Regions from separate parts of the Nonomuraea sp. K271 genome, predicted to be linked through region 3. Evidence: riboswitches for the same ligand, from Rfam matches in the RefSeq annotation. Region 3 holds a riboswitch; each other region holds the start of a gene.
What was found. A riboswitch is a leader RNA that binds a small molecule or an ion and turns the genes downstream of it on or off. The one in region 3 is predicted to bind cyclic di-AMP.
Positions count from the first base shown of each region.

Region 1: linked by a shared signal. The riboswitch ahead of GUY59_RS03150 (glycoside hydrolase family 25 protein) and the one ahead of GUY59_RS50825 (C40 family peptidase) in region 3 are both predicted to bind cyclic di-AMP.
Region 2: linked by a shared signal. The riboswitch ahead of GUY59_RS21315 (C40 family peptidase) and the one ahead of GUY59_RS50825 (C40 family peptidase) in region 3 are both predicted to bind cyclic di-AMP.
Region 4: linked by a shared signal. The riboswitch ahead of GUY59_RS16260 (C40 family peptidase) and the one ahead of GUY59_RS50825 (C40 family peptidase) in region 3 are both predicted to bind cyclic di-AMP.

Region 1 covers NZ_JAAAHR010000005.1:104,293-111,417, forward strand. The annotation lists gene GUY59_RS03120 (AzlC family ABC transporter permease) at 1-188, opposite strand, end outside; gene GUY59_RS03125 (Lrp/AsnC family transcriptional regulator) at 269-709, shown strand; gene GUY59_RS49765 (hypothetical protein) at 735-857, opposite strand; gene GUY59_RS03135 (hypothetical protein) at 1,141-1,596, shown strand; gene GUY59_RS03140 (amino acid permease) at 1,720-3,135, shown strand; gene GUY59_RS03145 (isocitrate lyase/PEP mutase family protein) at 3,237-3,977, shown strand; gene GUY59_RS03150 (glycoside hydrolase family 25 protein) at 4,012-4,734, opposite strand; cyclic di-AMP (ydaO/yuaA leader) riboswitch at 4,745-4,889, opposite strand; gene GUY59_RS47265 (hypothetical protein) at 5,103-5,351, shown strand; gene GUY59_RS03165 (alpha/beta fold hydrolase) at 5,419-6,261, opposite strand; gene GUY59_RS03170 (TetR/AcrR family transcriptional regulator) at 6,348-7,067, shown strand.
Region 2 covers NZ_JAAAHR010000059.1:25,968-33,092, forward strand. The annotation lists gene GUY59_RS21295 (sensor histidine kinase) at 1-1,127, shown strand, start outside; gene GUY59_RS21300 (response regulator) at 1,124-1,792, shown strand; gene GUY59_RS21305 (NYN domain-containing protein) at 2,221-3,474, shown strand; gene GUY59_RS21310 (C40 family peptidase) at 3,560-4,534, shown strand; cyclic di-AMP (ydaO/yuaA leader) riboswitch at 4,989-5,152, shown strand; gene GUY59_RS21315 (C40 family peptidase) at 5,226-5,750, shown strand; gene GUY59_RS21320 (hypothetical protein) at 5,863-6,678, shown strand; gene GUY59_RS21325 (M48 family metallopeptidase) at 6,691-7,125, shown strand, end outside.
Region 3 covers NZ_JAAAHR010000075.1:23,420-30,544, reverse strand. The annotation lists gene GUY59_RS24820 (RDD family protein) at 1-42, opposite strand, end outside; gene GUY59_RS50830 (RDD family protein) at 153-1,616, opposite strand; gene GUY59_RS24810 (amino-acid N-acetyltransferase) at 1,702-2,271, opposite strand; cyclic di-AMP (ydaO/yuaA leader) riboswitch at 2,540-2,683, shown strand; gene GUY59_RS50825 (C40 family peptidase) at 2,777-3,733, shown strand; gene GUY59_RS51430 (hypothetical protein) at 3,762-3,887, opposite strand; gene lysX (bifunctional lysylphosphatidylglycerol synthetase/lysine--tRNA ligase LysX) at 4,504-5,985, opposite strand; gene GUY59_RS24790 (type III pantothenate kinase) at 6,035-6,817, opposite strand; gene GUY59_RS24785 (L-aspartate oxidase) at 6,821-7,125, opposite strand, start outside.
Region 4 covers NZ_JAAAHR010000039.1:38,208-45,332, reverse strand. The annotation lists gene GUY59_RS16270 (ATP-binding cassette domain-containing protein) at 1-800, shown strand, start outside; gene GUY59_RS50725 (ABC transporter ATP-binding protein) at 797-2,575, shown strand; gene GUY59_RS16260 (C40 family peptidase) at 2,635-3,321, opposite strand; cyclic di-AMP (ydaO/yuaA leader) riboswitch at 3,334-3,470, opposite strand; gene GUY59_RS16255 (Gfo/Idh/MocA family protein) at 3,586-4,539, opposite strand; gene GUY59_RS16250 (aldo/keto reductase) at 4,559-5,380, opposite strand; gene GUY59_RS16245 (hypothetical protein) at 5,478-6,434, shown strand; gene GUY59_RS16240 (DUF6716 putative glycosyltransferase) at 6,431-7,125, shown strand, end outside.

The DNA.
Region 1 (7,125 bases), on a different contig from region 3:
ACGACCATCAGCCCGAGCGCGACCCCCAGCGGGAGGATGCCCAGCCCGGCGGAGAACGAGTCGCGCACCCCCGCGGCGATCTGCTGCCGCCGGGTGGCTGGGATGGACGCTGGGATGGACGCTGGGATGGACGCTGGGATGGACGCTGGGATGGACATGGTGACCTGCGGGGGAACGTGTTCTCGCACTTCTCAATGGTCTCGCGAAACACGTGCCATGTGGTTGCCGGAATTGCCCGTCAAGCGGCTTGTGGTGCAATCTTCTCACCGTGGATGCGATCGACCGAGCAATAATCAGCGAGCTGGAGCGCGAAGGGCGCCTGACGAATGTCGAGCTGGCCCACCGGGTCGGGCTCACCACGGGGCCGTGCCTGAGACGCGTCCAGCGGCTGGAGGCCGACGGCGTCATCCGCGGCTACCGGGCCGTCATCGACCCCGCCGCCGTGGGGAGGTCCTTCGAGGTGCTGATCGACCTCACCCTCGACTCGCAGGACGCGGGGACCGTGGAGCGCTTCGAGCGCACCCTGGCGCAGGCCGAGGAGGTCGTCGAGCTGCGCCGCCTGTTCGGCACCCCCGACTACTTCATGCGCGTGGCCGTCGCCGACCTGGCCGCCTACGAGACCTTCCTCAGCCAGTACGTCATGACGATCCCGGGCGTGAGGGGCGTCACGTCGAACTTCACGATGAAGAACATCAAGTCGGCCCCGTGACGGCGGGCTGGATCCAGCCCTCCTCTCACGCGCGGTGGGCGGCCGCGTGGCGGGAGGTGTCCTCGGTCAGCGCGGAGGCGGCGATGTCGGGCCGGTGCTCGCGCGCCAGGCGTACCGCGTCGGCCGACGTGGCCGCCTCGGCGGCCACCTCAAGGTCATCTCCACGTCGAACGCCCCACACCTGTGGCGCGACGCGACCGTGGCCCGTACGTTCGCCGAGTGGTGCGGCGTCGTGGACGTCGTGGTCGCCGTGCAGCTGATCGCCCTGGTGCGACGGGGATCCCAGGCGGCGGCCGGTGGCGCTCCGTGCGGACGGCCACTGCGGACGGCCACTGCAACTGCGTGCAGAAAGCCCGGCAGCGCTGGATCATCGCCGGCCTGTGATCGACGATAAAGGGCCGGAAGCATCCCTCACAGGAAAGGCCGATGTCATGCGTACACGCTTATGGGCGGTGCTCGCCGCCACGATCGCCGCGGTCCTGCTGGCGGCGCAGCCCGCGGCGGCCCAGGCGACGGTGGAGTTCTCCGCCGACTCCGGCGACCGGTGCCGCCACGGCGTCACCGAGGGCACGCTGGAGTGGGTGGAAGGACCCGTCATCCGGCCCGCGGTCGAGGTCGAGGGCACCCTGTCCGACAGCGCCGGCCCGTCGATCTGCGCCCCCGACGACATGCACTCCCGCGCCACCTTCACCGCCTACAACGGCGCCACCGTCGTCGACTCCGAGGAGGCCAAGGCGGACGACGCGACCGTGGCGGTGACGATCGCGCTGTCCGACGCGACCGGAGTCACCTCCATCGACCGCGTGGTCGTGCAGGTGTGCCGCTACAGCAACTCCCCGTTCGGAACCAGCTACTGCGGCCAGGCGGCCGAGTACAAGATGCCCTGAGGCGTGAACGGGGCGGCATCCTGGCCGGGTGCCGCCCGCGCGCCCTTGTCCGGCGCGTGAGCTTACTTGACGCCGCAGGCGGGAAGGCGGATGCACGGGGGCCGCGATCGGCTGGGAGGCGTCATGGTCACTTCGCGAGGCGTCTTCAGGCGCAAACCGGTGGAGCAGATCGCCACCGAGCACGAGGGGGAACTCGCCAGGACACTGGGGTTGTGGCAGCTGACCGCCATCGGCGTGGGCGGCATCATCGGTGCGGGCATCTTCGCGCTGGCCGGCGCGGTCGCCAACGAGACCGCGGGACCCGCCGTGCTGGTGTCGTTCCTCATCGCGGGTGTCGCCAGCGCCGCCGCCGCGCTGTCCTACGCCGAGTTCGCGGGAATGATCCCGAAGGCCGGGTCCGCCTACACCTACGGGTACGCCGTCCTGGGGGAGATCGTCGGCTGGTTCATCGGCTGGGACCTGCTGCTGGAGTACACCGCGATCGTCGCGGTCGTCGCCATCGGCATCTCCGGCTATTTCGGCTTCCTCGTCCAGGAGCTGGGGTTCGGGCTGCCCGCGTGGATGCTCGGCGCGCCCGGCACCGGCGAGGGACGCGTGGTGGACCTGTTCGCGGTGCTGCTCTGCCTGCTCATCGCCTTCCTGCTGAACCTCGGCATCCGCACCGCCGCCCGGTTCGAGACGTTCGTGGTGGGGCTGAAGGTCGCGGTCGTGCTGCTCGTCATCGTGGTCGGCTTCTTCCACATCAACACCTCCAACTATCACCCCTTCTTCCCGTACGGGATCGGCGGGGCCATCACCGGAGCCGCCACCGTGTTCTTCGCGGTGTTCGGCTACGACGCGATGAGCACGGCGGCCGAGGAGTCACGCGACGCGCAGCGGCACATGCCCAAGGCGATCATCTACTCCCTGATCATCGCCATGGTGCTGTACGTGCTGGCCACGCTCGTGCTGACCGGCATGCAGAACTACCGGGAGATCGACCCCGAGAGCGGCTTCTCCTCGGCGTTCGTCTCGGTCGGGCTGTCCGGGCTGGCGTCGGTGATCGCGGTGGGTGCCATCATCGGCATCCTCACCGTCATGTTCACGTTCATGCTCGGCGTGACCCGCGTGTGGTTCTCGATGAGCCGCGACGGGCTGCTGCCGCAGTGGTTCGCCAAACTGCACCCGGTACGGCGCGTGCCCTCGCGTGTCACCTGGATCGTGGGCGTCGCCTCCGCCGTGATCGCCGGGTTCCTGCCCATCCAGGAGGCCGCCGAGCTGACGAACATCGGCATCCTGCTGGCGTTCGTCGTCGTCTGCCTGGCCGTGATCGTGCTCCGTTACCGCCGGCCCGGCCTGCGCCGGCAGTTCCGCACGCCCGGGATGCCGGTCGTGCCGGCCATCGGGGTGCTCTTCTCGATCTGGCTGATCACCTTCCTGGATCCGGCGACCTGGCTGCGCTTCGCCGCCTGGTTCGTGCTGGGGCTGGTCATCTACTTCGCCTACAGTCGCCGGCACTCCGCCCTGGAACAACCGCCGGCCGGGCCGGGCGAGCGCTGACGTACCGGACTGTGTGCCTGCGATCACACCGGGAAGGTGTCACGAAGCGAGGGCCGCGGGAGTCATGAGAGGGACATGACCCTCACAGTCAAGGAACGATCATGACCGATACCCGTACCGCTCTCCTGCGTGATCTGCACAAGCCCGGCGACCCGCTGATCCTGCCGAACGTGTGGGACGCGGGCAGCGCCACCGTCGTGGCCGAGGCCGGCTTCCCCGCCCTGGCGACGGCCAGCGCGTCCATCGCCGCCCTGCTGGGGCGCGGCGACCACCAGCAGGCGCCCGTCGAGGAGATGCTCGACATGGCCGCCAGGATCATCAGGGCCGTGGACGTACCGGTGACCGTCGACGCCGAGGGCGGCTACGGCCTGCCGGCCGGCGAGCTCGTCGAACGGCTCACCGCCATCGGCGCGGCCGGGTTCAACATCGAGGACACCGACTACCCGGGCGGGGGACTGGTCGACGCCGGCACGCAGGCCGAGCGCATCGCCGCACTCCGGGAGGCGGGCCCCGACCTGGTGATCAACGCGCGGATCGACGTGTTCCTGACCGGCTCGACGTCGGCCGAGGAGGTCGCGGAACGCGGGCGCCGCTACCTGGAGGCCGGCGCCGACTGCGTCTTCCCCATCCTGGCCCCGTCGGAGAAGGTGGTCGGCGACCTGGTGGAGGCCGTCGCCGGGCCGGTCAACGTCACCTGCATGCCCGGCATGGACCTGGGCAGGCTGGCCTCCCTCGGCGTCGCCCGCGTCTCGTTCGGCCCGTTGACGTACCTGACCGCGCTGGATGCGCTCAAGGCCATGGCGGGACGCATCCGCGCGGGCCGGGACCCGTACGCGGCCTGACCGGCGCGCGGAGGGCGGGCCGGCCCTCCGCGCGTCAGGCGGAGGCGCGGCCCAGGGCCCGCAGCTCGTCGGGGGAGAGCGCCGAGACGTTCTGGTCGATGGGAGTGTCGGAGTACTGGTGGATGGTCCAGGTCTTCCAGTCGGCGGGCGGCGTCACCGTCCCCTTAGGCTTGCTGTAGTGGGCCACCCACAGCGGGTACTCGGCCAGGCCCTTGCCGTGGGTGTCGGCGAAGTTCCAGCCGCTGTAGAACATCGGGGTAACCCCCGTCTCGGCCTTCACGTGCGACAGCCAGGCCTTGGCCCAGGCGTTGACCTCCTCGACGGACTTGCCGTCGGTGGTCTCCAGGTCCAGCACCAGCAGGTCACCGGGCTGGGAGGACTGCGAGTTCACCATGGACAGGAAGTGCTCGGCCTCGGCGATGGGGTCGTTGGCGGGGTGCCCGTAGTGGTACGCGCCGCGCACGATGCCCTTCTTGCCCAGCTCGCTCCAGTGCCGGGCGAAGGCGGCGTCACGGAAGTCGGTTCCTTCGGTGGCCTTGATGATGCCGAACTGTGCGGGGCTGGCTGCCCAGTCGTGCTGCGGCTGGTAGTTGGACACGTCCTGGCCGTAGGTGAGCGTCGGCTGCTCGGCCGCCTGGGCCGATTCCGGCTCGACGGGGGACGCGTACGCGGGCGCGGTCGCGCCCGACAGAGCGGCGGTTCCGGCCAGCAGGGCGCCGGCGGCGGAAAGGGTGAGGCGTCGGGTGAGTTCGCGCATGGGGGATCGACTCCTTGCTTCCATGTGCCTACCGGGTTAGCTGACGGGTTCGGACGTGGAAGTGCCCTACGCACGCGGCCGTCGGCCGGCGTGCGATTCACCCCGGAAAGGTGGGTCCCCGGTTCCGCGCTGTGCGGATTCGGCCTGTCAATGTCGCGGCAAAGGGCGGGGCTAACGATCACCGTCGGCCTCTGCCGTAATCCCCAGAAAGGTATATACAGCCCCATAAACGCTGCAAGCGGTATAAATCCCCATGCAATGTGTTTTTACCTTGAGAAGCCCTGGACCGCCGTGTGCGCAGACGTTCCAGGGCTTTGGCAAAATTTTCGGCACCGTACGCTGGCCCCTACCGTACGGCCCCGCGCCTGATGAGTACGCCGGGCCATGTCGACCAGGTCCTGCGGCTCGGGACCCGCGAGGTCGGCCTAGCGTCCCCGGGGCTCGCCGACCGCGATCTCGGCCGACAAGCCGGCCACGTCGGCGGGCACGAGCGCATGTGCGTCATCGCCGAGAAGGTGGCCGACGCCCACCGGGCATGGCGGGACAGCCTCGCCGGCGTCACCCTCGCCGACATTCTCACCGAGCTGCCGGAGTGGGCGCCGGCCCGGCTCGGATGATCCGCCGATGCGGACGCCGCATGAATGCCGGCGCGCGACTACGGGACGGTCGCCCGGCCTGCACTGCTTACGTCGCCTGGTCCCAGACCTCGGCGAGCAGGCCGTTCAGTTTCTCCGGAGCCTCCACGTGGGGGCAGTGGCCGCCGCCGGGGACCGACGTGTGACGGCCGCCGATGCGTTCCGCGGTGATGCGGGCGCAGGCCATGAGCGGGACGCCCCCGCGCTCACGATAGAGCTCGGGCGCGCTCTCCCACGTTCCTGAGATCACCAGCTTGGGGAACGCGGCCGCCCGCAACGCGGCGAGCGGGACCCCGGCCTCCCAGCACACCCGTTCGCGCAGCGCGGTGCCGGCGGCACGCAACCGCGGCTCGCTCGCCTCCAGCGGAAGGCTGCCGGTAGAGCCGCCGGAGGCCTGCAGCCACTGCTCCGGCGTCAGCTCGGGCAGCTCGGCGTAAGCCGTACGGTTGGTGCGCAGGGCGTCCGCCACGGCCGGGTCGTCGGCAGCGGCCTGATAACAGCCGGGCTCGATCAGGGTGAGCGAGCGCACCGCCTCGGGGCGGCGGGCGGCCGCGATCATGGCGCCGACCCCGCCGTACGAGTGGGCGACGAGGTGTGCGCCGTCACCGAGCAGCTCGGCGATGTCGTCGGCGTCCGCCAGGTAGTCGCTGGGAAACCTCTCCCCGGCGTCCGGGCTGCCCCCGTACCCGCGCCGGTCCATGAGCAGCAGACGGAAGCGGGCCGCCAGCGGCGCCTGGGCGGCGAAGCCGTAGGAAGGGTCATCGCCCCAGCTGGTGGAGCCGTGCACGAAGAGCACAGGCGGCGCGCCATGCGGGCCCATCGCGGTCACGTGCACGCTGCCCGGCAGCGGCCCGTTCGCACGGAACAACGGCGTGTCGGTGGGAGGGGGCATGACACACTCCTAAACATCGTTCATCGCTCTTGAACACTGTCTAATACGGCTGAACGACGACCGTCAATTCGGGGTACGGTGATCCCGTGTCCTCCGCAGACTTCTCCGACGGGTCCGTGTGGCTGCGTCCCCAACGGCCGCCGCGCGACCGCCGGCTCACCCGTGACCAGATCGTCGACGCCGCCGTGGCCGTGCTCGACTCCGACGGTCACCGAGGCCTGTCGATGCGCCGGATCGCCGCCGGCCTCGGCGTGACCGCCGGGTCGCTCTACTGGTATGTGCGCACCAAGGACGACCTGCTCGAACTCGCGCTCGACCGCGTGCTGGGGGAGGTGTGCGCCGCGCCCGACGTGCCGGACTGGCGGCGGGCGCTGGCCACCCTGGCCCGCCACCACCGCGACATGCTCCTTCGGCACCAGTGGGCGCTGTCGGAGCTGACCCTGCGGTCCAACCTGGGGCCGAACGCGCTGGCCCTGGCCGAGAAAGGGCTGCGCCTGCTGGCGCGTGCCGGGTTCGCCGACGCGGACCTGGACGCGGCGATGGCGACCGTCAATGACCACGTGGTCGGGTCGGCCATCGCCGAGATCGCCTGGCGCGACACCCTGGCACGCATGAGCGAGACGGGAGCCGGCTGGGACGAAAGGGCCGCGGGATTCGTCCGTGAGATCATCGACCGCCACCCGCTGCTGGCCCGCCGGATGGCCGCCACCAGCGAGATCGACGTGGAGCGCGAGAGCGAGCGACGGTTCGAGTTCGCCCTGGAGTGCATCCTCGACGGCCTGGTCGCCCGCCACGGCCGGCGATGACGCCCCCGCACGCGGGATGTGGGGCGGGTGTCACGTTGCCGGGGTGAAGCGCACGAAC
Region 2 (7,125 bases), on a different contig from region 3:
ACTGGATCGTCGACACCCTCATGTTCCTGCTGGCCTGCGGCCTGACGGTGCTGTCCCTGCCGGAGATCCAGAACGCGCCCGCGCCGCTGCAGACCGCCGAGCAGATCCTGGGAGCGTTGTCGTGCGCGGCGGTGTGGCTGCGGCGCAGGTGGCCGGTCGGCCTGGCCGTGGTGACGATGCTGTTCTCGTCCTACCTGGAACTGCCCGGAGGCGCCTCCATCGTGGCGCTGTTCACGGTGGCGGTGCACCGGCCGTTCAAGATTTCCGGGCCGGTCGCGCTGTTCTCCCTCGTCACGCTGGCGCCCTACGTCTTGCTGCGGCCGCGGACCGAGCTCGACCGGGGCTGGACCGCGGCGCTGGGCGTGGCGTTGGTCCTGACCGTGCTCGCATGGGGGATCGTGGTCAGGGCCAGGCGGCAGGTCATCTGGTCGCTCAGGCAGCAGGCCGAGGTGGCCGCGGACGAGGCCAGGCGGAGCGAGCGCGAGCGCATCGCCAGGGAGATGCACGACGTGCTCGCCCACCGCATCTCGATGCTCAGCCTGCACGCCGGCGCGCTGGAGTTCCGCCCGGACGCGCCCACCGAGGAGATCGCCAGGGCGGCGAGCGCCATCAGGAACAACGCCCACCTGGCGCTGCAGGACCTGCGGGAGGTGATCGGCGTGCTGCGCGCCGTCAGGCCGGGCGACCAGGACGAAGGGGAGGAGCCGGTGCCGGAGCGCCCGCAGCCCACGCTCGCCGACCTGCCCAAGCTGGCCGGGGAATGCCGGCTGGCGGGCATGGACGTGCGGCTGACCCTCGGGGTGGAGGACGCGCCGGAAGGGCTGGGCCGTAACCTCTACCGCATCGTCCAGGAGGCGCTCACCAACGCTCGCAAACACGCGGGAGGCGCGCCGGTGGCCGTCACGGTGGCGGGAAGGCGGGGCAAGGGGGTGTCGGTGGAGGTGCGCAACCCGATGCGAGCCCGTCACGGCCTGCGCATCCCCGGCGCGGGCGCGGGGCTCATCGGGCTGACGGAACGCGCCGAGCTGGCGGGCGGCAGGCTGGAGCACGGCCCGACGCCTGAGGGCGAGTTCCTGGTACGCGCCTGGCTACCGTGGCCGGCGAAGACGACTCGGGAGGACGCATGACCACTCCGGCCGGCGGGCCGATCAGGCTGCTGATCGTCGACGACGACGCGATGGTGCGGGCCGGGCTCTCGATGATCCTCGGCGGCGCGGGCGACATCGAGATCGTCGGCGAGGCGGGCGACGGCTCCGAGGTGCCGCCCATGGTGGCCGAGCACCGCCCCGACGTGGTGCTGATGGACATCCGCATGCCGGGCGTCGACGGGCTCACCGCCACCGAGGCGCTGCGCCGCACCTCCTCGCCGCCCGAGGTGGTGGTGCTGACCACGTTCCACGCCGACGCCCAGGTGTTGCGCGCGCTGCGGGCGGGGGCGGCCGGGTTCCTGCTGAAGGACATCGCGCCCGCTGACCTGGTGCGTGCGATCAGGAAGGTGGCCGCGGGCGAGCCGATCCTGTCGCCGGCGGTCACGCGGCAGCTCATCACGCACGTGTCCGACGGCGGCGCGGACCAGCGTACACAGCGCGCGAAGAAGCTGCTCGACCGGCTCAGCGAGCGGGAGCGGGAGGTGGCGACGGCCGTCGGCCAGGGCAAGTCGAACGCCGACATCGCGGGTGAGCTGTTCATGAGCGTGCCCACGGTCAAGGCGCACGTGTCGCGCATCCTGACCAAGCTCGACCTCAACAACCGGGTGCAGGTCGCGCTGCTGGTCTACGACGCGGGTTCGTAGCGGGGGCACCATGCGGCCGGCACCACGATCGCGGCGTTCTCTCGCCGGCCGGCCGCTGGAATTCCAGCTTTTCGCGCCGGGGTCCCGGCGACCCGGCCGACCGGCGCCCGCACCGGGCCCGTGGCGCAGCCGTCCCGTGCGACGCCGGCACGGTCCCGCCCGGTCCGGTGGGGTCACGAGCGGCGGTGCGACGCCGCGCCCACCAGGGGGGCCGGCCGTGCCGGCCCCCCTGGTGGGCGCCCGCGCCGACGCGGCCCGCCGGCCGTGGCCAAGCGCTTGTCCACAGTGGAGTGGCCGTTACGGTCAGGTACGCGGCAGCCGTACCCTTGTCTGAAAGGGCATGTCACGAAGGGACAAGTGGGATGAGTTCAGCGGGTGAAGGCCTGTCTCGCCCGCTTCCCGAGCAGGTGCGGCTGAATGTCGTCGACTTGGCGTCTCAAGTTCTCGGCACGATGCCCGCTGCCGCCATCCCGCCGCCGCTGCGGGGCATCGCCAAATTCGACCCCCGCAAGCGGGCCAAGCTGGCCGGCGCCCCCATCGCGGCGCAGCTGGAGAACGACAAGAAGTTCCGCGAGCTGGTCGCCGAGTCCGTGACCGCGGGCTGGCCCGAGCTGGTCGCCTCGCTCGCCGAGGGCAACGTGCCGCCCGCCGCAGATCCCGTGCTCGTGGCCGCGGCCGCCTATCTCACGCGCCCGCCGGGCTGGGCGGAGATGATCGAGACCGCCCGCGCCGACCTGGAGCAGTCGCTGGCGGCCGCCGAGGACTCCGAGCGCGAGGAGGTCGTCGCCCGGCTGCGCGAGCAGCTCGCCGCGCAGAAAAGCGCGGCCAAGGAGGATACCGACCGCCTGCGCGAGCAGGTCAAGGCGGCCCGCGCGGAGAACTCCGATCTGCGCCGCAGGCTTCACGACGCCCGCGAGCGGGCCAAGGCCGCGATGCGGCGGGCCGAGGAGATGGAGCGGACCGCCGAGGAGGCGCGCACGGCCGCCTCGGTCGCGGGCAGCGCCGGCGAGTCCGAGCTGCGGCGGCTGCGCGAGCGGTTGTCGGACGTGGAGAAGCAGCTCGAAGCCTCGCGCCGGGCCGCGCGCGAGGGCAGGAGCATCGAGGACGCCCGCATAAGGGTGCTGCTCGACGCGCTGCAGGACGCCTCCGCCGGGCTGCGCAGGGAGCTGGCCCTGCCCACCACGATCAGCCGGCCGGCCGACTCGGTCGCCGCGGTCACCGGCGAGCGGCCGGGTGTGCGCGTGCCCGCGCGTGCGCTCGCCGACGACGACCCGCAGCTCCTCGACCAGCTGCTCGCGCTGCCGCAGGTCCATCTGATCATCGACGGCTACAACGTCACCAAGACCGGCTACGGCACGCTCACCCTCGCCGACCAGCGCAACCGGCTGATGACCGGGCTGGGCGGGCTGGTGGCGCAGACCAGGGTCGAGGTGACCGCGGTCTTCGACGGGGCCGAGCTCAACGCCCCTGTGCAGGTCGTGGCGCCGCGGGGGGTGCGGGTGCTGTTCAGCGCGCCGGGGGAGATCGCCGACGACCTGATCCGCCAGCTCGTACGCGCCGAGCCGCCCGGCCGCGCCATCGCCGTGGTGTCGTCGGACCGGGAGGTGGCCGAGTCCGTCAGGCGGATGGGAGCCAGACCCGTTCCTTCTGGCTTGCTGCTGCGCCGCCTGGGCCGGGCTTAAGTTACAAATTGGTCTGTTCGGGTGAGACCCCACCCGCCACTTCTGTACTATTTCGCCCCAGTAAAGATCCCTGGGAGGCGACGCAGTGAGGTTTGGCCGGGTGCCGGTGGCCGTGGGTCTCGCGTTCGGGCTGATGGTGTCCCCCATGGGGGTTGCGCTCGCTGATCCGAAGCCCACCATCGGGCAGGCCAAGGCCAAGCTCGACAAGCTCAACCACAAGGCCGACAAGGTCGTCGACCGTTACAACGCGGCGACCGAGCGCTACAAGAAGGCCAAGGGCTCCTACACCAAGCTGAACAAGAGCTACAAGCGCAAGCTCCGTACGGTCGCGAACCTGCGCGTCGAGATCGCCGACATGGCCGCAAGCGTCTACCGGGTCGGCGAGTACGCCACCTCCCTTCCTGGGCTGGTCGGCTCCGAGAATCCGCAGGGACGGCTGGCCGGGATGGCGCTGGCCGGGCAGATGGCCAAGGAGCGCTCGCAGAAGCTGGCCGCGTTCGACCGGGAGAACCGCGGGCTGAAGAAGGAACGCGACAAGGCGCAGGACGCGCTGCGGTCCGCCGACGAGGTGCGCGGCCAGGTCGAGAAGGAGCGCAAGGAGATCCTCGGCCTCATCGCCAAGCAGAAGAAGCTGCTGAAGAAGCTGGGCGCCTACAGGACCGGCGACCCGAACAGCACCGGCATCGAGTACACCGGGTCCGCCTCCGGGAACGCCGCGGCGGTGCTGCGGTTCGCGTTCGCGCAGGTCGGCAAGCCGTACGTGTTCGGCGGGACCGGGCCGGGCGGCTACGACTGCTCGGGGCTGACCCAGGCGGCCTGGCGGGCGGCCGGCGTGTCGCTGCCGAGGACGACGTGGTCGCAGTGGTCGTGGGGCGCGAGCCGCAGGGTGTCGCTGAACGCGCTGCAGCCCGGGGACCTCATCTTCAGCGAGGGCCTGGGACACGTCAGCATTTATGCGGGCAACGGAAAGATCGTCCATGCGCCGCAGACGGGCGACGTGGTCAAGGTGGTCACCCTCTCCTCCTACGGCAGGGGCCTCGTGGGCGCCGTCCGCCCGTAGATCCGCCCGTCACCCACCTACGACGCACCATCGTTGCCCCCGCCGGGGCGCCGCCGGGGCGCCGCCGGGGCGGCTCCCGCCCGTCCCGCAGTCGTGTTCCGCCACGTTCCGCCACTCTGTGATCACCGCGGGTCTCGCGCGGCAGGGCGAAATATGTGACAAAGGCGACATATGGCTCCTGACAGATGAGCGTGGCCAGAAGTGTGAGTAGGGTCACTTTTTGGTAACGGCGCATCTGTTCCAGCAGGGGTTCGGGAATTTACAGACACCTTTTTGGATCTTTACCGGCTGACTGTGCTTTTGCCGATCCTTGACCGTTCCGCGTAGCTTCTGGCGTCGTCGCGGTGCACAAGCCATGACGCCGCGACCCCGCATCGGTCCCTCCCGATGTGAAGACAGATAAAGATCCGCTGGTCATCGCCGCGACATCCCCATGGCACACCTGCTGAATCGGGGCGATGGCCTGCCGAATCCGTGCAGCCAGGAGGCACGGAACCGGGGACCCAGCGATCCCAGTTCCCCAGGGATCAGGGGTGAATCGGCGCGCCAATCGCGCCGTAGGGCGACTTCCAGGCCCGAATCCGACAGCTAACCCGGTAGGCGTTCGTGGAAGAGCCAAGGAGAAATCCTGTCTACCTCCCTGCATAACCCCCGTCTGTCCCGCCTTGCCCTGCGTGGCGCAGCGCTCACGATGACCGTGACGGCCGGAGGTCTGGTCCTCCATGCCCCGGCGGCCCAGGCGGCGACGACGAGCGACACGGCCGGCGTCTCCTCGGTGAGGGCGGTCACGGCCGCCAGCACCGCGAAGTCGGCCAAGGCCGCCCGGAAGCGAGCAGCCAAGATCGCTCGGCAGAAGGTGAAGGCCGGCAAGGCCCTCACCGTGGCCAAGAACCAGATCGGTGACCCGTACCGTTACGGCGCCACAGGGCCTGGTTCGTTCGACTGCTCCGGCCTCGTCCAGTTCGCCTGGAACAAGGCCGGGGTGAAGCTCCCGCGCGTGGCGAGCAGCCAGTTCGCCCGCATCAGGAACAAGGTCTCCTGGAAGAACCTCAAGCCAGGCGACCTCATGTTCTTCAACGGGCTCGGCCACGTGGGCATGTACGTCGGCAAGGGCAAAATGATCCATTCGCCGCGGACAGGCGAACGGGTGCGCATCGACAAGCTGGGCGGATGGCGCAAGTCGTCGTTCGTCGGCGCGGTCCGTCCCGGCCTGTGACGAAGCCCCGCCCGGGGCCTGGGTGACCTCCCAGGACCCCGGGCGGGCTCCCGTCTCCCCGTCACCGTTCTCAGCGCCGTCGTACGCGCCGGCCCCCACTACGATCGGCAGCGTGTCCCAGCAGGTGAGCCGACGAGCCGCGCTGACCGCGTTCCTTTTCCTCGGCCTGGCCGCCGACGCCCCCGCTCCCGGCCCGCCCGTCCTGCCCGCGCCTGCCCGCGACCTGTGGCCGGACGGCCAGGCCCTCGCCCGCGGGGCACGTTCCCTCGTCACCGGCCACCATGCCGCGCCCGGCACGCTCGACGAGCTCGCCCGCCGCGCCGACTCGGCGGCGCTGCGGGTCGCGGCCGTGCTCGGCCGCCCCGTACGGCCCGTGGTCATCGTCCCCGACACCGCGCAGGACGCCGCCAGGCTGGCCGGCTCCGGGCCTCTCGACGGGCTGGCGGCCGTGGCCGACGACGGCCGGGTTATCGTCGTCCCCGAGTCGTTCGGCAAGCTCACCTCGTTCGGCAAGGACGTCGTCCTCACCCACGAGCTGACCCACGTCGCCGCGGGCACCGGCGGACTGCCCGTCTGGCTCTACGAGGGCTTCGCCGACTACGTGGCCTACCGGGACGCCGGGCTGCCCGTGCGCACGGCCGCCGCCGAACTGGCCGCCGAGGTGCGTGCCGGGCGCGTGCCGGCCGCCCTGCCGGGGCCCGAGGCGTTCGCCGTGGGCGGACCCGGCCCGGGACGGCTCGCGCTGGCGTACCAGGAGGCCTGGCTGGCGTGTCGCTTCCTTTCCCGCCGTTTCGGTGAGAGGAGCCTGGTGAGGCTCTACCGTGATGCGCAGGCCGCCGACGTCCGCGCGGCGCTCGCCGTGCTCGGGCTCTCCGTGGCCACGCTGACCGCACGGTGGCGCGTGTACGTGCGGGAGCAGCTCGCGTGAAGGGGGAGGGACATGAGCGGACGTCAGGACGCGGACGGCCCGTCGGAGGAGGCCGAGGCGGGCGGGGAGACGGGCGGACCCGTTGACGGCGTCCCCGCGGGAGCCGTGACGGCGCAGGACCGCGCGGGCGCCGCGACGGAGGACGGCCCGCCGGGCGCGTGGACACGTCACGAGCGTGGGCAGGGGGACGGCATGCCCGTGACGACGCCCGACCCTGAGCCCGGTCCGGACCCCGACCAGGGGCCCGCCCCTGGGCCGGATTCGGCGCTCGGCCCGGCTGAGCGCCGGTTCAGGCGGCAGGCCGCCGTGGTGCTGGGGGTGCTCGCGGCCGTGATCCTGGCCGTGGCCGCCTTCAGCACGCCGTGGCACGCCCTGACCGCGGGGCCACCCGACCCGGCGCGCGACTTCACCGCCGCCGAGATCGCCAGGGCGCAGGCGTTCGACGCG
Region 3 (7,125 bases):
TTCCGCGGGCACCGCGTCCGCCCACGGCGGCGTTCCGGCCATAACCCTCACCTCGCGTCTTCGACGGCTCAGGAGCCCTACATTCCGCACCTACCCTCACATACAAAACAGAGGCCGACGGGAAGCCGGCCCCTGTTTCGCGGTTCGAGCGATTACTTGATCTTGACCACCACGGAGTTCGCGAACTTGTCCGCGAACGTCTGCTGCAGCGGCTTGTCCCAGAGCATCGAGGCGCCGTTCAGGCCGCAGACGACGGCCGCCAGCAGGGTGCCGAACGGCAGGAAGTAGAGGATGTAGGCACCCCAGGTCACGCCGGCCCGCTTGATGGCGGCGTCGCCCGGCAGGCCGCCAGGAGGCATCATCTGCCCCACCGGCACGACCTTGATCCCCATGATCATCTTGCCGACCGTCTGGCCCTTCATCTTGTGCATGAGGAAGTCGTAACCGACGTAGACGGCGGTCAGGAGGATCGCCAGCACGATGTTGAGCGCGAACGAGCCGAACAGCCCCGAGGTGGCGCCGCTGGTCGAGTCGTAGCTCACCAGGAAGAGCGCCGTGAGGAGAAGAGACAGCACGACCATCACGATGCCGAACAGGACACCGTCGACGATCCGCGCCACCAGACGCTGCCACCACTCCGCCAGCGGGGCGGGGGCTCCCGGCGGTTGCACGCCGACCGGGCCGTAGCCCGGCTGGCCGTAGGGGGCCTGGCCGTAACCGGCCTGCTGCGGCTGCCCGTAGGCCTGGCCGTACTGCTGCTGGTCGTAGCCGCCCTGCTGGCCGTAACCGGGCTGGGCGTAACCGGGCTGGGACTGCTGGCCGTAGCCCTGCTGCCCGTAACCCTGCTGACCGTACTGCTGCTGGCCGTAGCCGGGCTGGGACTGCGACTGCTGACCGTACTGGGGTTGCTGGCCGTAGCCCTGCTGGTCGTAACCCTGCTGGCCCGACTGCGGCTGTTGGCCGTAGCCCTGCTGGTCGTAACCCTGCTGACCCGACTGCGGCTGCTGGCCGTACTGCTGCTGGCCGTACTGCTGCTGGTCGTACTGCTGCTGGTCGTAACCCTGCTGGCCGTAGCCCTGCTGGCCCGACTGCGGCTGCTGGCCGTAGCCCTGCTGGTCGTAACCCTGCTGGCCCGACTGCGGCTGCTGACCGTACTGGTTCTGGTCGTAACCCTGCTGGCCGGACTGCGACTGCTGGCCGTAGCCCTGCTGCTGACCGTAGTCGGGCTGGGACTGCGGCTGCTGACCGTACTGGGGTTGCTGGCCGTAGGCCGGTTGAGAGGGAGCCTGCTGGCCGTAGCCCTGCTGCTGGCCGTAGTCGGGCTGGGACTGCGACTGCTGGCCATATTGGGGTTGCTGGCCGTAGCCCTGCTGCTGGCCATATTGGGGTTGCTGACCGTAGCCCTGCTGCTGACCGTACTGGGGTTGCTGGCCGTACCCCTGCTGCTGACCGTGGGGGGGCTGCTGGCCGTAGGCGTCGTCCGCTCGGTAGCCGACCACGGTGACGTCGGGGTCGGGCTCGCTGGGGTGGCGGCCCGGGTTCTGCTGGCCGTAGTGGGGAGGCGCAGAGTTCTCGCCGGATTCGTCCTGTGGGTACGGCGGCTGTCCGGTGCTCACCGTGTCACCTCGCTTCGAGTGCGCGCGTGGCACATGTCAGGACACATGCCTGTGCTGCCCAACGTATCGACATAGGTATCAACAATCACCTTTCCGTGTGGTCAAGGTCCGCGTCACCCGACGTCAGATGGAGCAGCATGCGGGTGTTGCCCAGGGTGTTCGGCTTGACGTGTTCCAGGTCGAGGAACTCCGCTACACCCTCGTCATACGAGGCCAGCAGCTCGGCGTAGACCTCGGGGGAGACTGGTGTGCCCTGGATGCGGCGGAAACCGTGCCTCGCGAAGAAGTCGACCTCAAAAGTAAGACAGAATACACGCTGCAGACCAAGATCTTTTGCCTGCTGGATCAGCGCCGAGACGATCCGGTGGCCGACCCCCATGCCTCGGCATTCGGGATCGACGGCCACCGTGCGGACCTCCGCGAGGTCCTCCCAGAGCACGTGGAGCGCCCCGCAGCCGACGACCTGACCGCCGCGCTCGGCCACCCAGAACTCCTGCACGTCTTCGTACAGCGTCACCGTGGCCTTCTTCAGGAGCCGCGGGCCCGCGCCCGCATAGGCGTCGACCAGGCGCCTGACCCCCCGCACGTCAGGCGTGCGAGCACGCCGGACCACCACCGCGGTCTCGGGCACAGTCAGTTCGGCCACCTGCTCCATGGCTCTCCAGAGTACAGATGTCATTACGGCTCGGACCTAACTCGCATGTCTCCGCCCATCCTGTTACAACTCGTGGCCGAGCGAGCACGACGTCGCGCCCGGGCCTCGTCTGGGAGGAAGCACCACATACGTCCCCACCGGCACGACTGCCACCGAGATCCCCTTGTGACACTTCGGTTGCGAAACCTCTACAGAGTTGGCAGTTCTGGTTGAGCAGGAACCCGGAGTGCATTAGTGTCCAGCGACGATGATCCCCGCGTGTCGCGCGCGGGGAGGCACGCTCAATTCCCCTTCAGGGAAGCCGGGGACCCGCCGGTGGCGACCGCCATCACGGGGTGAATCCGAGTTTTTCGGTAGGGCTGCTCCGGCCCGAACCCGTCAGCTAACCCGGTAGGCGTCTATGAGAGGAGCATGGTTGGTGAAGCGCACGCTCGACCGTGGGAGGAAGTCGCCGGGCAGGCACGCCGGCCCTCCGCGACGCCCCCGGTCGCGCCACCGCCTCGGTGTGGCAAGTCTCACAATCGCCGCGCTGCTGCTGTCGGTTCCCACCGGCCCTGCCTTCGCCGACCCCAAGCCCTCGCTCAAGGACCTCGCCTCGCGGGTCGAGAAGATGCACACCGAGATCGAGACGCTCACCGAGCAGTTCAACGGCCAGCGGGAGAAGCTGAAAACGGCCAAGAAGGCCGCCGAGGCCGCGCGTAAGACGCTGGCGGCCAGTGAGGCGGACCTGTCGGCCAAGCGCGCCAAGGCCGCCCTGCTCGCCCAGAACGCCTACATCACGGGCGGGCTGAGCCGGGCGCTGGCGTTCACCTCCTCCGAGAACCCCGACAACTTCCTCGACAGCGCCGCGACCACGTTCGCCATCGAGCAGCGGCAGGGCGAGGAGCTCAACCAGCTCATCAAGGCCATGAAGGCCGCCGAGCGCGCCAGGGCGGGCGCCAAGTCGCGCATCACCGAGGTCGAAAAGATCGTCAAGGATCTCGACGCCAAGCGCGGCAAGATCAGCAAGCTGGTCGCCAAGGTCGAGAGCAACCTGTTCAGGCGGGCGCTGGGCGAGGCCGGCCGTCCCGGCACGCGCGCCACCCGCGTCAACCTGCCGATCGCCGGCAGCGGCAAGGCCGCGCAGGCGGCACGGTGGGCGCTCACACAGCAGCTCAAGCCGTACGTCTGGGGCGCCGAGGGTCCCGGCTCCTATGACTGCTCCGGCCTGGTGATGGCGGCCTATCAGCGGGTGGGCATCTCGCTGCCGCACTACACCGGCAACCAGTGGACGGCCGGCCGGCACATCTCACGCGACGAGATGCGCCCTGGTGATCTGGTGTTCTTCTACAGCGACCTGCATCACGTGGGCATCTATCTCGGCGGCGGCATGATGGTGCACGCTCCTCGGACGGGTGATGTGGTGCGGATCGCGTCGATCGAACGGCGGCCGTTCGCGGGTGCGGTGCGCATCGCCGACTGAAAGCCCCTGGCCCGGCGGCGGGCGCCCGCTAGATCAGCTGGCGGCGTGCCGCCCATGCCACGGCCTCGATCGCGGTGGCGACGCCGATGCGGTCGCAGATGCCGCGCAACCTCCGGCGTACGGTGCGGCCGCTGATGTCCAGGTGTCTCCCCACTCGATCAACCGTGACTCCTCTGGCGAGTTCCGCCAGTAACGCCAGATCCGCATGGCTCAGCTCAACGCCTTCAGTGAGCACTTCCATCGGGAGCCCTCCCCCCAACAGCAGGCCTGGACCCCTCTTAGCCAGGCCACAGCCGCTCCTCGCAGACGGTAAACGCATCATGGAAAGGTCGTCAAGCACACAATCGCCGCCCTTGACCAGCGCAGTTGACATGATTCGCCGTACATGGCCGGGTCGCGTGGGCCGGCACGTTCCGCCGCGCCACGCACCATGCGCCCGCCGTTTCCGTCACGCTCGATCCGGTGCCGACCGGCCCGGTTTTTGATCCCTCCGCCGGCGGGTTTCTGCATGATCCATACGACGCGCAGCCGCTCTCCACCACGGGCTGCGGCACGCGGCGACCCGTTATTTCCGGACCCGGCCGGTGGCCGCCGCCCTCGTGGCCGTGGAGCGGCGGACAAGCTCCTGGAGCACGCCGTACGCCCGGCCACGGTCTTGACCCGGAGCTGACAAGCCCGTACGGATCGGGGGCGACGGCCCGCGTCGTGCCGCACGGCACGAACGTGAGCGCCCGGAAGACCATGCCTCCGGGCGCTCGATCCTGCGAGGGTCAGTGGGTTGGCTTCACCAGGGGGAACAGAATGGTCTCCCGGATGTTCCTGCCGGTGAAGGCCATGATCATGCGGTCGATGCCGGCGCCCATGCCGCCCGTCGGCGGCATCGCGTATTCGAGCGCCTGCAGAAAGTCCTCGTCGAGCTGCATGGCCTCCGGGTCGCCGCCCGCGGCCAGCAGGGACTGCTCGACCAGGCGGCGGCGCTGCTCGATGGGGTCGTTGAGCTCGGAGTAGGCGGTGCCGAGCTCGGTGCCGAACCCGATGAGGTCCCACTTCTCGGTCACGAGCGGGTCGTCGCGGTGCTGCCGGGCCAGCGGCGAGGTCTCCAGCGGATAGTCCATGACGAACGTGGGCTGGATGAGCGTGTGCTCCACGAGCGCCTCGAACAGCTCCTGCACGAGCTTGCCCGGACCCCACTTCGGGTCCCACGGGATCTCGCGCCGGTCGGCGATCTTGCGCAGCTCTTCCAGCGACGTCGAGGTCGTGATCTCCTCGCCGACGGCCTCCGACACCGCGCCGTAGAGGGTGATGCGCGGCCACTCGGGGATGCCCAGGTCGACCTCGACGCCGTCGTGCACGACCACCGTGCCGTCCAGGGCGGCCACCACGGCCTTCTGGTACATCCGCTGGGTGAGGTCGGCCATGTCGTGGTAGTCGAGGTAGGTGCCGTAGGCCTCGATCATGGTGAACTCGGGGTTGTGCGTCGAGTCGGCGCCTTCATTGCGGAAGTTGCGGTTGATCTCGAAAACCTTCTCGATGCCGCCGACCACGAGCCGCTTGAGATAGAGCTCGATCGCGATGCGGAGATAGAGCTCCATGTCGTACGCGTTGATGTGCGTCTTGAACGGCCGGGCCGTGGCGCCGCCGTGGATCGGCTGCAACATCGGCGTCTCGACTTCGAGGTAGCCCTCCTCGTGCCAGAAGTCGCGCACCGCGCGCACGGTGGCGCTGCGGACCCTGGCCATCTTCCTGGACTCGTCGTTGACGATCAGGTCGACGTAGCGCTGGCGGACCCGCGCCTCCGGGTCGGTGAGACCGACGTGCTTCTCCGGCAGCGGCCGCAGGCACTTGCTGGTGATTTGCCAGCTGTCGGCGAGAACGGACAGCTCACCCCTGCGCGAGGTGATGACCTCGCCGGTCACGCCCACGTGGTCGCCCAGGTCGACGTCGCGCTTCCAGCGGGCCAACGACTCCTCGCCGACCTTGTCGAGCGAGATCATGACCTGCAGGTCGGCGCCGCCGTCGCGGAGGGTGGCGAAGCAGAGCTTGCCGCCCACGCGGTTGAGCATGACGCGCCCCGCGACCGAGACCGTGTCACCGGTGGCGGTGTCGGGCTCCAGGCCCTGGTATTTCTCCCTGACCTCGGCGTTGGTGGCCGTGCGTGGGAAGTTCACCGGGTAAGGGTCGACGCCCTCGCTGCGAAGGCGGTCGAGCTTCTCCCTCCGGATGCGCATCTGCTCGGGAAGTTCGTCGCTCACACCAACAAAGGGTAGGGGATCCGGCGAACCACAGGGACTCGCGCGGGTCTCAGGCCGCGTTACGGTGGTAGATCAGCCGCAGCCCGATGAGGGTCAGCCACGGCTCGTGCACGTCGATCGAGCGTGACTCGCCCACGACCAGCCCCGCGTGCCCGCCGGTGGCCACGACCGTCACCTCGTCGGGGTCGTCGGCCAACTCGGCGGCGATGCGCTCGACGATGCCGTCGACCTGGCCGGCGAAGCCGTAGATGATGCCCGCCTGCAGGGCCTCCACCGTGTTCTTCGCGATCACCGAGCGGGGGCGTACGAGCTCGACCTTGTGCAGTTGCGCTCCGGCGGCGGCCAGGGCGTCGACGGAGATCTCGATGCCGGGCGCGGTGACCGCGCCGACGTATTCGCCCTTGGCCGACACCGCGTCGAACGAGGTGGCGGTGCCGAAGTCGACGATGACGCACGGGCCGCCGTACTGGTCGATGGCCGCGAGCGCGTTGACGATGCGGTCGCTGCCGACCTCCTTGGGGTTGTCCATGCGTACGGGGACGCCGGTGCGGATGCCCGGCTCCACGATCACCGCATTCACGTCACCGTAGTAGCGGCGGCACATCTCGCGCATCTCGTTGAGCACGCTCGGCACGGTGGAGCAGATGGCGATGCCGTCGATGTCGGCCCCTTTGAGCAGCGGCGACTGCGTCAGCAGACCCTGCAGCACGACCGCGATCTCGTCGGCGGTGCGGCGGGCGTCGGTGGCCAGCCGCCAGTGCTCGATGACGTCCTCGCCCTCGAACAGCCCCAGCACCGTATGGGTGTTGCCGACGTCGATCGTGAGCAGCATCAATTACCCCCGCAGATCCAGTGCGATGTCAAGGGCCGGCGCCGAGTGCGTAAGCGCTCCCACCGCAAGGTAGTCCACGCCAGTGTCGGCCACATCACGAGCCGATTCCAAGGTCAATCCCCCGCTCGCTTCAAGGGCAACCCTGTTTCCCACCCGCTTTTTCACGATATGTACGGCACGCGCGGTGTCCTCGACCGTGAAGTTGTCCAGCAGGATCTCCTCGGCCCCCTCGTCGAGCACGGCCTCCAACTGGTCCAGCCGGTCGACCTCCACCTCGATCGGCAGGTCGGGAAAACGCTCCCGCACCG
Region 4 (7,125 bases), on a different contig from region 3:
CCCTCACCGCCGCCCCCACCGCCACGGCAGCCGAGGAGCCCGCCGAGGAGCCCGCCGAGCCGGCCGCCGAGGAGCTTGCGCTGGTCAGGGTGACCTTCGGCTATCCCGGCCGGGCGGAGCCGGTGCTCAAGGAGCTGGACCTGCGGGTGCGGCCGGGCGAGCGGCTGGCCGTGGTCGGGCTGAACGGCGCGGGCAAGACCACCCTGGTCAAGCTGCTCACCGGCCTGTACACCCCTCAGAGCGGCGCCGTCGGCACCGCAGGGGACGCCGCCGTGGTCTTCCAGGACTTCGCCCGCTACCCGCTGCCGCTGCGGGACAACGTCCGCCTTGGCGCGCCCGAGCAGGAGTGGACGGACGCCGACGTGCTGACCGCGCTCGCCGCCGTCGACGCGCTCGACCTGCTCGAAGGGCTTCCCCAAGGGCTGGACACGCCGCTGTCGCGCTCGTTCACGGGCGGGCGGGACCTGTCCGGCGGGCAGTGGCAGAAGGTGGCGCTGGCCAGGGCGGTGTACGCCCTCGACGCGGGCCGGCGCATCCTGATCGTCGACGAGCCCACCGCCCACCTGGACGCGCGGGCCGAGCAGGAGGTGTTCGAGCGGCTGCTGGAGCGTACGCGCGGGCGCACCCTGGTGCTCATCTCGCACCGTTTCGCCACCGTACGCCGGGCGGACCGCATCGTCGTCCTCGACGGCGGCGCCATAGCCGAGCAGGGCGGCCACGCCGAGCTGCTGGCGATGGGCGGCCGTTACGCGCGCTGGCACCGCCTCCAGACCGCCCTGACCGCGGGGACGAGCCGGTGACCGCGACCCTGCGCACGCTGGTGGGGCTGGCCTGGCGCACCGACCGGCGGGCCTTTCTCACCCTGACCGTCTTCCTCGCCCTCGGCGCCGTCAGCCACGGCATGGTCGGCGTCTTCCTGCGCGCGCTCACCGACGCCGCCACCGCGGGCGACGGCGTGCGGGCCTCGTGGTGGGGCCTGGCCGCAGGGGCCGCGCTGGCCACGGGCGTGGCGCTCGGCCGCGCGGAGCTGACGCTGATGGAGGAGCTGGGGGAGCGCATGGGCCTTGCCGTGCAGGAGGAGATCCTCACCCTCTCCTCAGGTGTGCCCACCATCGAGCATCTGGAGCGGCCCGCGTACCTGGACAGGCTGGCCACGTTGCGTGAGGAGAGCCGGCAGCTGTACTTCGCGGTGTGGGCGCTCGCGCTGGTCGGCGAGCACGCCGTGCAGATCGGGCTCGGCGTCGTGCTCGTGGCCGCCGTGCATCCGCTGCTCACGCTGCTGCTGGGCGGAGCCGTGCTGCCGTCGCTGCTGGTACGCGGCCGCGCGGCCCGCCACGTCGACGCGGCCGTCGAGCGCACCGCCGAGACGGCCAGGCTGGAGGAGCACCTGTCCGAGTCCGTTACCACGCCGGGGACGGCCAAGGAGGTACGGCTCGCCCGCGCCGCGCCCGCCCTGGAGGCGATGGCGGCGCAGCGGTGGGAGGAGGTGTCGGCGGGGTTGTCGCGGGCCAGGCTCCGCGCCGCGCTGCTCACGTTCGCCGGGTCCGGCACGTTCCTCGCCGGGTACGTGTCAGCGCTCGGCTGCACGGCGTGGCTGGCCGCCCGGGGGCAGGCCACGGCCGGCGACGTGGTCCTGGTCGCCACGGTCGGGGTGCAGTTCGTCACCCAGGCCTCACGGCTGGCCTTCCACGTGGGGTCGGTGGCCGCCGGCCTGCGCGCCGCCGGGCGCCTCGCCTGGCTGCGCGCCTACGCCCGGACCCGTAGGCCCCCCGCGGACGAGGCCGGAGGGGCCGAGCTGCCCGGAAGCCTCAGCTACGGCATCACGCTGCGGGACGTGTCGTTCACCTACCCCGGCACCATGAAGCCTGTGCTGCGCGGGATCGACCTCCGCCTGCCCGCCGGCGCGACCGTCGCGCTGGTCGGATCGCCGGGCTCGGGCAAGACCACGCTGGCCAAGCTGCTGTGCGGCCTGTACCAGCCCACGGGCGGGGAGATCCTGCTGGACGGAGTCCCGCTCCGCGACGTGCCCCCGGGGCGCTGGCGGCGCCGGATCAGCGCCGTGTTCCAGGACTGGGTGCCGTTCGAGCTCACCGCCGCGGAGACCGTCGGCATCGGTGACCTGCCCCGCATGGGCGACCGCGCCGCCGTGGACCGGGCGCTGGGGTGGGCCGGCGCCACGGAGGTGGTGGCCGGGCTGCCGGAAGGCCTGGGCACCGAGCTGGGCGACAGCTTCGCGGGTGGAGTGAAGTTGTCCGGCGGACAGTGGCAGAGGCTGGCGCTGGCGCGCGCCTCGATGCGGGAGGAGCCGCTGCTGCTCGTGCTCGACGAGCCGACCGCCTCCTTGGACGCGCCCGCGGAGAGCGCGCTCTTCGCCCGGTACGCGCAGGCCGCCCGCCGCCACCGTGCGGCCATCACCCTCCTGATCACCCACCGCTTCCCGACGGTGCGCGTGGCCGACCTGATCGTGGTGCTGGAGGCCGGGCGGATCGCCGAGCAGGGGAGCCACGACGAGCTCATGGCCCTTCACGGCCGCTACGCCGGGCTGCACGCGGTTCAGCGGGACGGCGAGGGCTGACCGGACGCGCGAGAGCGCGCGTCCATGCCGGACGCGCGCTCGTACGCGGGGGGCCGGGATCAGGCGGCGTACTCGGGGTAGCCGTAGCCGACGACCTCGGAGGTCGGACGGGTACGCTCCTCGACCTTGCCGTTGCCGGTGTTGCCTTCGATCGTGGAGATGGTGCCGTCGCCGTTGTCCTTCACGACGAAGCCGACGTGCTGGATGTCGCTGATGTCCTTGCCGCCGTCCCAGGAGAAGAACACCACGGCGCCAGGCTTGGCCTCGGTGCCGAAGCGGTCGTTGGCGGCGAACCACTTGGCGTGGGCGACGGTGTAGGCGTCCCAGCCGACCTGCGGACGGGCGCCGGTCTGCTCACCGACCCAGGAGACGAACATCGAGCACCAGGCGGCGTTCAGGTAGGCGGCCGGCTCGCCCCCGTCACGGGCGACGGTCTCGGCGGCGCGCTGCGAGTTGGCGTACCACTGCTGGTACGGGGTGCCGCCACCGGCGGCGTTCTCGGAGACGCCGACCTGGGACTTGGCGAAGTCCAGAACCTGGGAGGCGGTCACATTGACCTTGGTCTCCTCGGCCGCGCGCTTCTTGGACTCGGTGACCGGCGAGACGGCGGCCGGCCTGTCGCCGGGAGGGGTGTCGGCGTTGGCGGCGGCGACGTTCACGCCGAAGGCCGAGGCGAGGACGGTGGCGCCGAGTGCGGCGCGGGCGATGGTGCGCTTGGGGACAGCGGTAAGTCGGAACGTGGCCATCGAGGGGATAACTCCTTGCTTCCATGCCGCTTACCGGGTTAGCTGACGGGTTCGGGCGTGGAAGCTGCCCTACGGCACCAAGGTGCCGATTCACCCCAAAGGACGTGGGTCCCCGGTTCCGCGTGATGCGGATTCAGCGGTCACAGGACGATCCTGTGATCTTGTTGCGATGGTCAGACATAGCCGGACAAACCGGACGTATGCCTTGAGATGCCCCATAAGGTAATACATGAGGCAAGAGGATTACAACTACATAAAGCCCAGCTAGGCGATTTGCCTGCGAGCGTCGGCCAGAAGCCCGAGCATGGCAAGGGATTCGTCAAGGGGCATGATCGAGGATTCGGTCCTGCCCTCGGCCGTGGCGGCGCGGACCTCGCGGAGCTCACCGGCGTAACCGTTGTCGGCCGGATCGAGCACATGCTCCTCCGGCTCCATGGAGGGCCCGGTGAGGACGATCCGCTCGGGCGCCCAGAACGGCGCATGGATGTCCGCCCGCATCTGCGTACCTACAACGCAGGCCTGGTTCGGGTAATTCCCCAGCAAGGAGGTCTCCACGAAAGCCCTTCTGCCGCCGGGATAGAGCAACATCCCGGCCGCCTCCGCGTCAACTCCGTTCGGCGCCAGCGAGCCCGTGACGCGCAGGCCGGTGGGCATGCCGAGCAGCAGCTGGGCCAGGCCGAACGGGTAGACGCCCAGGTCGAGCAGCGCGCCGCCGCCCAGCTCCGGGGCCCACAGCCGGTGCGCCGGGTCGTAGGGCATGGCGAAGCCGAAACTGGCCTGCACGGAGCGGATCTCCCCGAAGCGCGAGTCGGTGGCGATGAGCCTGATCAGCGGGTTGAACCGCATCCACATGGCTTCCATGAGGAACACGCCGGCCTCGCGCGCCATGCGTACCATCTTCTCGGCGTCGCCCACGGTCGCGGCCAGCGGCTTCTCGCACAACACGGACTTGCCCGCGGCGATGGCGGCCTGCGCGACCCGCAGGTGCTCGGTGTGCGGCGTCGCCACGTAGATCGCGTCGACCGCCGGGTGGGCGCACAGCCGCTCATAGGAGCCGTACGCCGACTCCGCGCCCAGCGCGGCGGCCAGGGCCCGCGCCCGTTCCGGATTCCGGGAGCCGACGGCGCCCACCCGCATCCCGGGCTCCGCCACGATCGCCGCCCCGACGGTCCGCGCGATGACGCCCGTCGCCGCTATGCCCCATGTGAAATCGCGCACGCGGACGATGCTAGACGCATCAGATCACGTTGAACGTGTCAGGATCACCACCGTAGCGAAGGCCCCTGTTCAGCGCGCCGACGGCGGCCATGCTCTCCGGATCGAGGATGAAGTCGAACACGTCGATGTTCTCCGCGATCCGCGACGGCGTCACCGACTTCGGGATGACGACGTTGCCGAGCTGCAGGTGCCACCGGAGCACGATCTGCGCGGGCGTCTTGCCGTGCTTGTCCGCCAGCAGCGCCAGCGCCGGATCCTCCAGCAGCCCCCGGCCCTGGCCGAGCGGGCTCCACGCCTCCGTGAGGACGCCGTTGGCCTCGTGGAAGGCCCGCGTCTCCCGCTGCTGGAAGTAGGGATGGAGCTCGATCTGGTTGATGGAGGGCACGATGTCGGTCTCGTTCATCAGCCGGGTGAGCATGCCCGCCGTGAAATTGGACACGCCGATGGCCTTGGCCCGCCCGTCACGGTGGATCTTCTCGATCGCCTTCCACGCCTGGACGTACTTGTCCTGCTTCGGCACCGGCCAATGGATGAGATAGAGATCGACGTAGTCGAGCCCCAGCCGGGCCAGGCTCTCGTCGAAGGCCTCCTCCGCGCGGGCGTGGTCGGCGTTGGCCAGCTTGGTGGTGACGAACACCTTCTCGCGGCGCAGGCCGGACGCGCGCACGGCACGCCCCACGCCCTCCTCGTTCCCGTAGGCGGCGGCGGTGTCGATGTGCCGGTAGCCGGCCCGCAGCGCCGTCGCCACCACCTGCTCGGCCTCGTCGGCGGGGACCTGCCAGACGCCGAAGCCGAGTTGCGGGATCTGGACGCCGTCGGTGTTGAGCATGAGCGAGTTCATGGGTCCCATTGTTCACGTACCGTTTCTGGCCGCTTAAGGCGGCCGGGCTAGCTTGAAGCGGTCGTGAACGCGCCATCACCCGGCTGGGAGGACTGGAGTGGTCGAACAGGCGTCGGCCTGGGTGGAGTCCCCGCTCCAGATGCTGTGCGCCGTCGAGGCCCACCACGCCGGGCTCCTCGGGCCCGCCACGGCCGTCGTGCCGCGGGCGGGGCTTCGCCCGCTGAAGGCGACCCGCCGGGAGCTGCGCGCGCTCGGGCTGCCCGACGGGCTCGAACTCGCGGAACCGCGCGACGCCATGCCGAGGCGCGTGCACGCCGTCGGCGACGCCTTCTCCGGCAAGGTCCAGCTGCGCTGGCTCACCTCCGGCACCGGGCTCACCTCGGGACGCATCGTCATCGTCGACGACGGGCTGGCCACGCTGCGGCTGCTGGAACTGCTGGCCGCCGGGCCCCGGCGGCCGCTGCTGCGGGCCCGCGCCAAGCCCACCGCGCCGCGCTCCGCGCTCGGCCTGGCGGCCGCCCTGCGGCTGCGCGTGAGCGACGTCTCCGTCTTCACCGCGCTGCCCGTGGCCGACGACCTGGCCGCCGCCGTCCGCCGTACCGGCGTCGATCTCGTACGCCACGACTTCGCCTGGCTGCGCGCCCAGCCGCCCAGCACGCAGGGGCCGGCCGAGCGCACGGTCGTGCTCGGCACCTCGCTCGTCAGGAACGGCCTCGTGCACCGCGACCACTATCTGCGCTGGCTGACCGAGCTGGCGGCGCGGGAGCCGCTCGCCTACTACCCGCACCGCCGCGAGGACCCCGTCGACGTGGCCCTGATCCGGGAGCGTCCCGGCATCACCGTGCACGACGCGGGCGCGCCCGCCGAGCTGACGTTGCGCGGGCTGGACGCGGGCCAGCGCGTCCTCAGCCTCCCCTCGACGGCGATCACCTCGCTGCGGGTGCTGCTCAGTCCGCGCGGTGTCGCCATCGAGCCCGTGAACGTTCCCGATGACTGGTGGACCAGCAGGGCGGAACCCGCCCTGCGCTCGCATTTGACTGGAGTGACCGGGTGAGAGTGCTGGCGGTTGCCGACTCCGACTCGTACCTGAAGTGGGCTGCCTGCCTGCTCGGCGACCTGCCCGCGGGCTGCGTGACGGAGCTGGCGGTGGTGCGGACGCCGATCGCGCCCTCGCCCGAGCAGATCGCCGCGGCGGTGAGCGGGCCCGCGGACGGCCCGGGGAGCGGCGCACCGGCCCCGCCACTGACCGGGCCACTGACCGGGCCACTGACCGGGCCACCGATCGGGCCGCCGATCGGGCCGCCGGTGATGTCGGCGCGGTCGGTGCGCCGGCTGGCCGAGCGCACGCGGCCGGACGTGATCCTCGTGGCCTGCACGGGCCCGGTGGTGGACGTGCTGGTCTCCGACGTGTTCGCGGGGCTGACGCCGAGGCCCGTGTTCGTCAGCGGGCTGCCGGGCATCTCGGTGCCGGCCACGGAGAAGGCGTGGCTGTTCCGCAGCGGCTGCGACCTGTTCGTGGTGCACAGCGAGCGGGAGGTGGCCGAGTTCCGCGACATCGCCGGCCGGCTCGGCGGGGGCGGAGCGGTCGGCCTGGCCAGGCTGCCGTTCCTGCGTCCCGGCGCGGTCGCCGGGGGCGGGAACAGGATCGTGTTCGCCACCCAGGCCAAGGTGCCGCGCCCGCGCGAGGAGCGCGAGCGAATCCTGCTGGCCCTGGCCGAGCTCGCTGGGCGACGGCCGGAGCTGGA